DNA from 2 places in the Streptomyces sp. NPDC055239 genome. Region 2 is predicted to be linked to the other one. Evidence: riboswitches for the same ligand, from Rfam matches in the RefSeq annotation. Region 2 holds a riboswitch; the other holds the start of a gene.

Region 1 (3,860 bases), on a different contig from region 2:
CCGGACGCGGAGCCCTCTCGGCGAGGTACATGTTCGCTCCGAGGCCGACGAGGTATCCGCCGCCGAACCGCGGCACGTCCCACCGGAGTGATCCGCAGAAGACGCATTCCGCGCATTTGCCCTCAAGCGCTTGAAGTATGGTCTGCTCCCCGCATGACAGCTTTCGCCATCCAGGACGTCGCCCGGCGCAGCGGGCTGAGCGAGCCGACACTGCGCTACTACGAGGACATCGGACTGATCGGCCCGGTCGACCGCGACGAGAGCAGCGGCCACCGGCGCTACCACGAGCGGGACCTCGATGAGCTCCAGGCGCTTGCCTGCCTGCGCGCGGTCGGCATGAGCATCGAGGACATGCGCACTTACCAGAGCAACAGGACCCGCGGCCGGTCCGCTGCGACCGAGCAGCGCGATCTGCTGCTGCGCCACGCCGACCGCGTCGAGGCAGATCGCCGCCCAGCACGCCCGGCTCGCCTATCTGCGGGAGAAGGCCGCTCTGTGGGACGCCCGCGAACGCGGCGACGCCGAAGCGGAGGCCGAGGCGACACGACGTTGCCTCGTGGCGGCACAGCGACTGGAGGTGGCGCGATGAGCACGGTCCTGGTCACCGGCGGTTCCGGATATCTCGGAAGCCAGCTCGTCGCCGCGTTGCTGCGGTCCGGGAAGGAGGTACGGACGACGGTGCGCTCGCTCGCCCGTGCGCAGGAGCTGCGGGCGGCGGTGCGCCGGGGCGGCGCCGACGACGCGGGCCTGGAGATCGTCGCGGCGCACCTGATGGCCGACGACGGGTGGGCCGCCGCGCTGGCCGGCTGCGAAGAGGTCCACCATGTGGCCTCGCCGATCCCGATCGCTCAGCCCGACGACCCCGACGAGCTGATCGTACCGGCCCGCGAGGGCACGCTGCGTGTGCTGCGCGCGGCACGCGCAGCGGGTGTCCGGCGCACCGTGCTCACCTCGTCGTTCGCGGCGATCGGCTACACGCCCAAGCCCGGAGCCGAGTTCACCGAGGCCGATTGGACCGACCCCGACACGCCGGGCCTGGCCCCCTATCCCCGTTCGAAGGCGATCGCCGAGCGCGCCGCGTGGGACCTGATGGAGCGCGACGGCGGCGACACCGAACTTGTCGTGGTCAACCCGACGGGCATCTTCGGTCCGACCCTGACGGCCGCGCTCGGCTCCTCCATGCAACTGGTCAAGGCGATGCTCGACGGAACGATGAGCGTCGCTCCCCGAGCCCGCTTCGGCATCGTTGACGTACGCGATGTGGCGGACCTGCATCTGCGCGCGATGGCCGCGCCCCAGGCAGCGGGTCGGCGGTTCTTGGCCGTCGCCGACGGCCCGACGCTGAGCTTCGTCGAGCTGGCCGACGTCCTGCGCGACCGGCTCGGCCCGCTCGCCGCGCGGGCTCCCGAACGGGAGGCTCCAGGTGAGGCTCTCCCGCGGCCGGTCATCCACAACGACCGGGCCCGCGAGGAACTCGGCTGGCAGCCGCGTCCCGCCGCGACGACGATCGTCGAGTCGGCCGAGTGCCTGCGGGACCTGGGGTTCCTGAAGGCGGGGCTGTGACAGCCACCGGACGGTCCAGGGACGGTCTAGTAGGGGCCGTTCACGTTGTCGATCGAGCCGTAGCGGTCGGCCGCGTAGTTGCAGGCGGCGGTGATGTTGGCGACGGGGTCGAAGCTGTCCGTGGAGGTGCCGGGTACGTGGTACGCGGCGAATGTGGGGTCGATGACCTGTAGGAGCCCCTTGGAGGGCGTCCCGGCGGCGGCGTTCGAGTCCCAGTCGTTGGTGATCTGAGGGTTGCCGGAGGACTCGCGCATGATGTTGCGGTGGATGCCCTCGTACGTGCCGGGGATGCCGTGCTGGGCCAGTACGTCGAGCGACTCCCTGATCCAGCCGTCGAGGTCGTCGGTGTACGTCTTCTTCGCCGGGGCCGCGGCGGGCTCGGCGGTGAGGGTGTCCGTGCGCTCGGAGCGGTCTGCCCGCTGAGCGGGGGCATCTTCGCCGAGGCTGAGCTTGAGACCGGGGTGGATCATCTTGGGGTTGTCGCCGAGAGTGCTGCGGTTGTCCTCGTACAGCTTCTTCCAGCCGCCGCTCAGGGAGTGCTCGCGGGCGATCTTGGCGAGGGAGTCGCCAGCGGTGACGACGTACGCCTTGGGGGCCGCGGCGGGCTTGGCGGGGGCGCCGGCCGGCGCTGCGGCTGCGGTGGTCGCGCCGAGCACCGGGAGGATGAGCACGGCGCCGCCCGTGCCTGCGGCGGCGATGTTCCGGGTGAGCGCGCTGGACTTGGGGCGGCGGTGCTTTCCCTTTGCAGGCATGACGATTTCCTCTCCGGCGCCTGCGAGGTGAGCTGTCGGGTTCGGACGGGAGATGTCCGGCCGCACTGTGAATGCGACTTCACCCCTGAGCCGTTCCGGAATCCGGATCGGCGGCTTACCTGGGTCCCCCGCTCCTGCCGTGCGTAAGTGAGTGGGATGGGTTTCCGGACAGCGGCAGGATTCGGCGTTCCGTCCGGATTGAGGGTGACGTTAGGCGAGGAATACCGGAAGGAACAAGACACGAATTCGCATAGGCAATGCGCGAGGGCCTGCCCCTCGGTGAACAGAACACCTCGAACTCATTGATCAAAAAGCCCAAATTTCCTAGCGCGCAACGGAAGTACGCCCAGCGGTACCCAGAGACGTTGCGGCCAGAAGCGTGACTCAATTCACTGAGGGGGATGCACTTGAAACACGGCCTGAGGGCGCACGAGATCGCTCCATTCGGGATGAACGGCACGCAAAACAGACACTGATTGGCGCATGGCCTTGGTGGCGCTAAATGTTATATTAATCCGCAAAATCGGGCATAAAGTAAGCTCTGATTCGCATCAAAACAGGCAAATAGCACAGCTGTCGACGCGGTCGTGCGCCTTGCCTGTACTCGGCAGATCACCCCCGGCGGCCCGAGGGTCGGCAGGGGTTCGCGCCAACGGGTTTCTCCGTTCCCGGGCCGCGCGCTGCGCCCCTTCGGAGGGAGGGGCTTCTTTTTCTCTGCATCCGTGCGTAGGAAATGTGTCGGCGGACTCGGTCCTATCGGCGCCCGCAGGACCAGCCCTCGGCGGCTTTCCGTTCTGTGTCCGAAGGGTGTAAAACCCCGATCTCGTTCCGCAGCCTCGGGTATGACGGCATGTCAATTCCCTCTCGAGTGCTGCGCATCATGAATTTCAGACGAGCCGAGAGAGCACCCTGGGGGCAATTCCCGCAACTCCCGCCCGGGGGAGGGGAAACCAGGGAGCCGCCCGGCTGCAGGAGCGAACCGAGGTGAAGGACATAGACGCGATCGCGGTGCTGCAGGATCTCGTGCGGCGCCGCCAGAAGGGGACGGTGCAGGTTCGGACTACAGGGGTGGCTGTGCAGATCCGGGTATTCGTTCCCCAAGTACTGCCGGAAACCACAGAGCGACTCGTGCGCCTGCACGGACTGGACGGCGTCGTCTACTGTCCTCAGCCGCCCTACACACCTTTTGAAACGGACACGGCCAATTTCCTGAGCGGTGTCGGCCTGCCCGGCAACCGTCTCTTCAAGGCTCGTGCCGACGTCGGTCTCGATGAGGACGACGACAGTGTCCTGTTGCACCGCGACGTGGAATCGTTCGCCTTCTGCCTCACTGAACTGCGCACATTGCAAGACGCCTGGAAGAACGGCGACGACCGAGACGCCGTTGCCACTCGTTTCCGGGACGCCGTGAACGCCTTCGATCAACTCCCCCTCGACCACGGGGAGTCCGAGTGGAGCGTGATGCTGGAAGAGTTCGAATCAGACATGTGGTGAACGAAGTGCGGGCGGCGCACGACAGCCGTGACTGGTCTGTGTGCTCATGCG
Region 2 (3,860 bases):
GCCTCCGACCACGGCGAGCACCTCACGGAGAACGAGGCCGCCGCGATGGCCTTCATCTTGCTTTTTGCCGGATTCGAGACGACCGTGAACCTCATCGGCAACGGCACCTATGCCCTCCTCACCCACCCCGAACAGCGCGAGCGGCTCCAGGGCTCTCTCAGGGACGGCGACACCGGTCTCCTGGACACCGGGCTCGAGGAGCTCCTGCGCTTCGACGGGCCCGTCGAACTCGCCACCTGGCGGTTCGCCACCGAGCGGCTGACCGTCGGAGGGGAGGACATCGCCGTCGGCGACCCCGTCCTCGTCGTCCTCGCCGCGGCCGATCGCGACCCGGAGCGCTTCGACCGACCGGACACGCTCGACCTCTCCCGCCGCGACAACCAACACCTCGGCTACGGCCATGGCATTCATTACTGTCTCGGCGCACCGCTTGCCCGGCTCGAAGGGCAGACCGCCCTCGCGACGCTTCTGCGGCGCCTTCCTGACCTGCGACTCGCGGCGGAACCTGACGATTTGAGATGGCGTGGCGGGCTCATCATGCGTGGACTCCGCACGCTGCCCGTGGAGTTCGCGCCCGCACAGCAGAGCAAATATCAGCCATCTGAAACGCCGTCCAGCTGACATGCCGTCAAGACTGTGACTTTCACGTGATCTCCGCTGCATCGACTTGTGACAAGCGTTCGACTCCCGCTACGTTCACCGACGACCCGGCCTCCGGTGCCGCAGTCGTCGCTCCAGTCACGCGAAAGGCAACCGCATGCTCTCCGGCAATGGTCGTCACCGACGCCCCCGCCAGGCCCCGGCCCTGATCGTCGCGGCAGGAGTCGCAGGATCGGCCATCGCCATCCCGCTGCTCGGCGCCACCAGCGCGAGCGCGGCGGACGCCGCCACGTGGGACAAGGTCGCGGAGTGCGAGAGCGGCGGGGCCTGGAGCGCGGACGCGAAGAACGGGTACTACGGCGGTCTCCAGTTGTCGCAGCAGGTCTGGGAGGACAACGGCGGCCTCGACTACGCGCCCAGCGCCGATCAGGCCAGCCGCTCGCAGCAGATCTCCGTGGCCGAGAAGGTTCTCGACGATCAGGGGACCAAGGCCTGGCCGAGCTGTGCGCCGGTCGCAGGGCTCACCCAGGACGGCGCCGCCGCCGACGTCGACCCGGGCGCTCCGATCACGACGACGCCTTCCGGCGGGTCGACGGAGTCGGCCGACCCCGGCGAGTCGGACCACTCGGACGACTCGGATGACGCGGATGAGCCGAGCGCGTCGCCGAGCGATTCGGCCGACCCCTCGGACAGCGCCAAGTCTTCGGACAAGCCCTCGGATGAGTCCGGCAAGTCCGGCAAGTCCGGCAAGTCCGGCGATGAGGTGCGAGACAAGAATCACGACGAGTCAGGTGATTCGGATGATTCCGACGACTCAGGCAAGTCAGGGCAGAGCGATGAGACTTCGCCGACCCCCACCACCACCCCCACCGCCGGTGAGGGTGAAGGCCGCCACCGGGGCGACAGCGCGGACGGCAAGGTGTCCGGCGGCGACTCCCGCGAGGGTTCGGGCCGGCACGCCTCCCGTGGCGACGAGCGCCAGCAGGACGGCTCGGACGGGACGTACACGGTCCGCTCCGGAGACAACCTCTGGGCCATCGCCGACGACCTCGACGTGAAGGGCGGGTGGACCGAGCTGTACGCCGAGAACGAGAAGGCCGTCGGCTCCGACCCCGATCTCATTCTTCCCGGTCAGAGCCTCGATTTGGGCGAAAAGTAGGGGAAGTTGGTGACTCGCTTTGCGCCTGATGTCCCAATTGGCGCAAGTGAGACATGGGTCTCAGAAGCCCTGATCGTCTTTGGAAATCGGCCGATGTCATGCCTACGGTCGTGACCGCTCGCCACAGCGGGCCCCGCCGGTCGGTACGCCGAGTCCTGCCAACGGCCGTTCGGGAACAGTCGTCGCGTAAGCGCCGTAGGCAGGAGCGGGGGAACCAAGGTTTCCGCCGGGCCCGGCCGTTCAGCATCGCGAGAGCGATGCGGAGGAACGGACGGGAACGGCTAGGGGTTAAGTCGCGCTCAAGGAAGCGCGGCCGGGCAACTTCATCGGCCCGAACCCGACAGCTCACCTCGCAGGCGTCGGTGAGGGGATCACTCATGCTGTTTTCCAGCAAGGGCAAGCACCGCCGCCCGTCCAAGGCCACCCGTGTCGCCACGCTCGCAGGCGTCACCGGTGTCGCGGTAGCAGCCCCGCTGATGGCGGCCGGCTCGGCCTCCGCAGCGACGAACTCCCAGTGGGACGCCGTCGCCCAGTGCGAGTCCGGCGGCAACTGGTCGATCAACACCGGCAACGGCTACACGGGCGGCCTGCAGTTCTCGTCGTCCACCTGGGCGGCGTACGGCGGCACGAAGTACGCGTCCAGCGCCGACCAGGCCTCCAAGGCCCAGCAGATAGAGATCGGCGAGAAGGTCCTCGCGGGCCAGGGCAAGGGTGCCTGGCCGAGCTGCGGCGTCGGCCTCTCGGGCGCCTCCAACGAGGGTGGCGGTGCGCAGGAGAGCGCCCCGCAGCAGACCCAGGAGCAGCCCAAGAACGAGCCCAGCGCGCAGACCGAGCAGCCGCAGCAGGCCGCTCCGAAGCAGGCGGCTCCGAAGGCCGAGGCTCCGAAGACCGAGTCCAAGAAGACCGTCGAGACCCCGACCGGCAAGACGGTCAAGAAGGGCGACGGCGAGTACAAGGTCAAGAAGGGCGACACCCTCTCCAAGATCGCCGAGGCGAAGGACGTCAAGGGCGGCTGGCACAAGGTGTACAAGCTCAACGGCGACATCATCGACAACGCCGACATGATCTTCCCGGGTCAGCAGCTGCACCTCAGCTAAGAGGAGCCTGCTGCAGCTCGGCCGAGAAGCTGAGAGTGGCGGCGGCGCTTCGGCGGAGGCGCCGCCTGCCCCATCCCCGTCCCCACGGGTCCACCCCGCCCCGGTGCGCGTATCCCCCGTACGCACCGGGGCGGGGTTTGTTTTGTTCCGTTCGGAAACTTTTTGCTCTCGGTTTGTCCATAGGGCGGCGGCTCGGCTCGCTCTTGCCCGGGAGCCGGTTAGGCTCGTGTCCGCGAGGCCAACGCCCCGCGTACCCGCGTCACATCCCAGAAGGAGATGCTCGTGCCGTCCATCGACGTCGTCGTAGCCCGGGAAATCCTGGACTCCCGAGGCAACCCCACGGTCGAGGTCGAGGTCGGCCTCGACGACGGCAGCACGGGTCGTGCCGCCGTTCCGTCCGGTGCGTCCACCGGTGCTTTCGAGGCCATCGAACTCCGTGACGGTGACCCCAACCGTTACCAGGGCAAGGGCGTGGAGAAGGCCGTCCTCGCCGTCATCGAGCAGATCGGCCCGGAGCTCGTCGGGTACGACGCGACCGAGCAGCGCCTGATCGACCAGGCGATGTTCGACCTCGACGCCACCGACAACAAGGGCTCGCTCGGCGCCAACGCCATCCTCGGCGTCTCGCTCGCCGTCGCGCACGCCGCGTCGGAGGCCTCCGACCTGCCGCTCTTCCGCTACCTCGGCGGTCCGAACGCGCACCTGCTGCCCGTTCCGATGATGAACATCCTGAACGGCGGGTCGCACGCCGACTCGAACGTCGACATCCAGGAGTTCATGATCGCGCCGATCGGCGCCGAGTCGTTCTCCGAGGCCCTGCGCTGGGGCACCGAGGTCTACCACACGCTGAAGAAGGTCCTGAAGGACAAGGGCCTCTCCACCGGCCTGGGCGACGAGGGCGGCTTCGCCCCGAACCTGGACTCCAACCGCGCCGCGCTCGACCTCATCCTCGAGGCCATCAAGCAGGCCGGTTACGTCCCCGGTGAGCAGATCGGCCTCGCCCT

Evidence for each region. Region 2 has a riboswitch for cyclic di-AMP ahead of ACWFRJ_RS21840 (transglycosylase family protein). Riboswitches for the same ligand answer to the same signal wherever they lie in the genome.
Region 1: linked by a shared signal. The riboswitch ahead of ACWFRJ_RS33990 (LysM peptidoglycan-binding domain-containing protein) and the one ahead of ACWFRJ_RS21840 (transglycosylase family protein) in region 2 are both predicted to bind cyclic di-AMP.

What each region holds. Positions count from the first base shown of each region.
Region 1 is NZ_JBSGRD010000013.1:145,383-149,242, reverse strand. It holds gene ACWFRJ_RS33995 (NAD-dependent epimerase/dehydratase family protein) at 154-1,563, shown strand; gene ACWFRJ_RS33990 (LysM peptidoglycan-binding domain-containing protein) at 1,590-2,315, opposite strand; cyclic di-AMP (ydaO/yuaA leader) riboswitch at 2,318-2,475, opposite strand; gene ACWFRJ_RS33985 (hypothetical protein) at 3,300-3,809, shown strand.
Region 2 is NZ_JBSGRD010000006.1:329,239-333,098, forward strand. It holds gene ACWFRJ_RS21830 (cytochrome P450 family protein) at 1-621, shown strand, start outside; gene ACWFRJ_RS21835 (transglycosylase family protein) at 758-1,759, shown strand; cyclic di-AMP (ydaO/yuaA leader) riboswitch at 1,941-2,133, shown strand; gene ACWFRJ_RS21840 (transglycosylase family protein) at 2,137-2,856, shown strand; gene eno (phosphopyruvate hydratase) at 3,133-3,860, shown strand, end outside.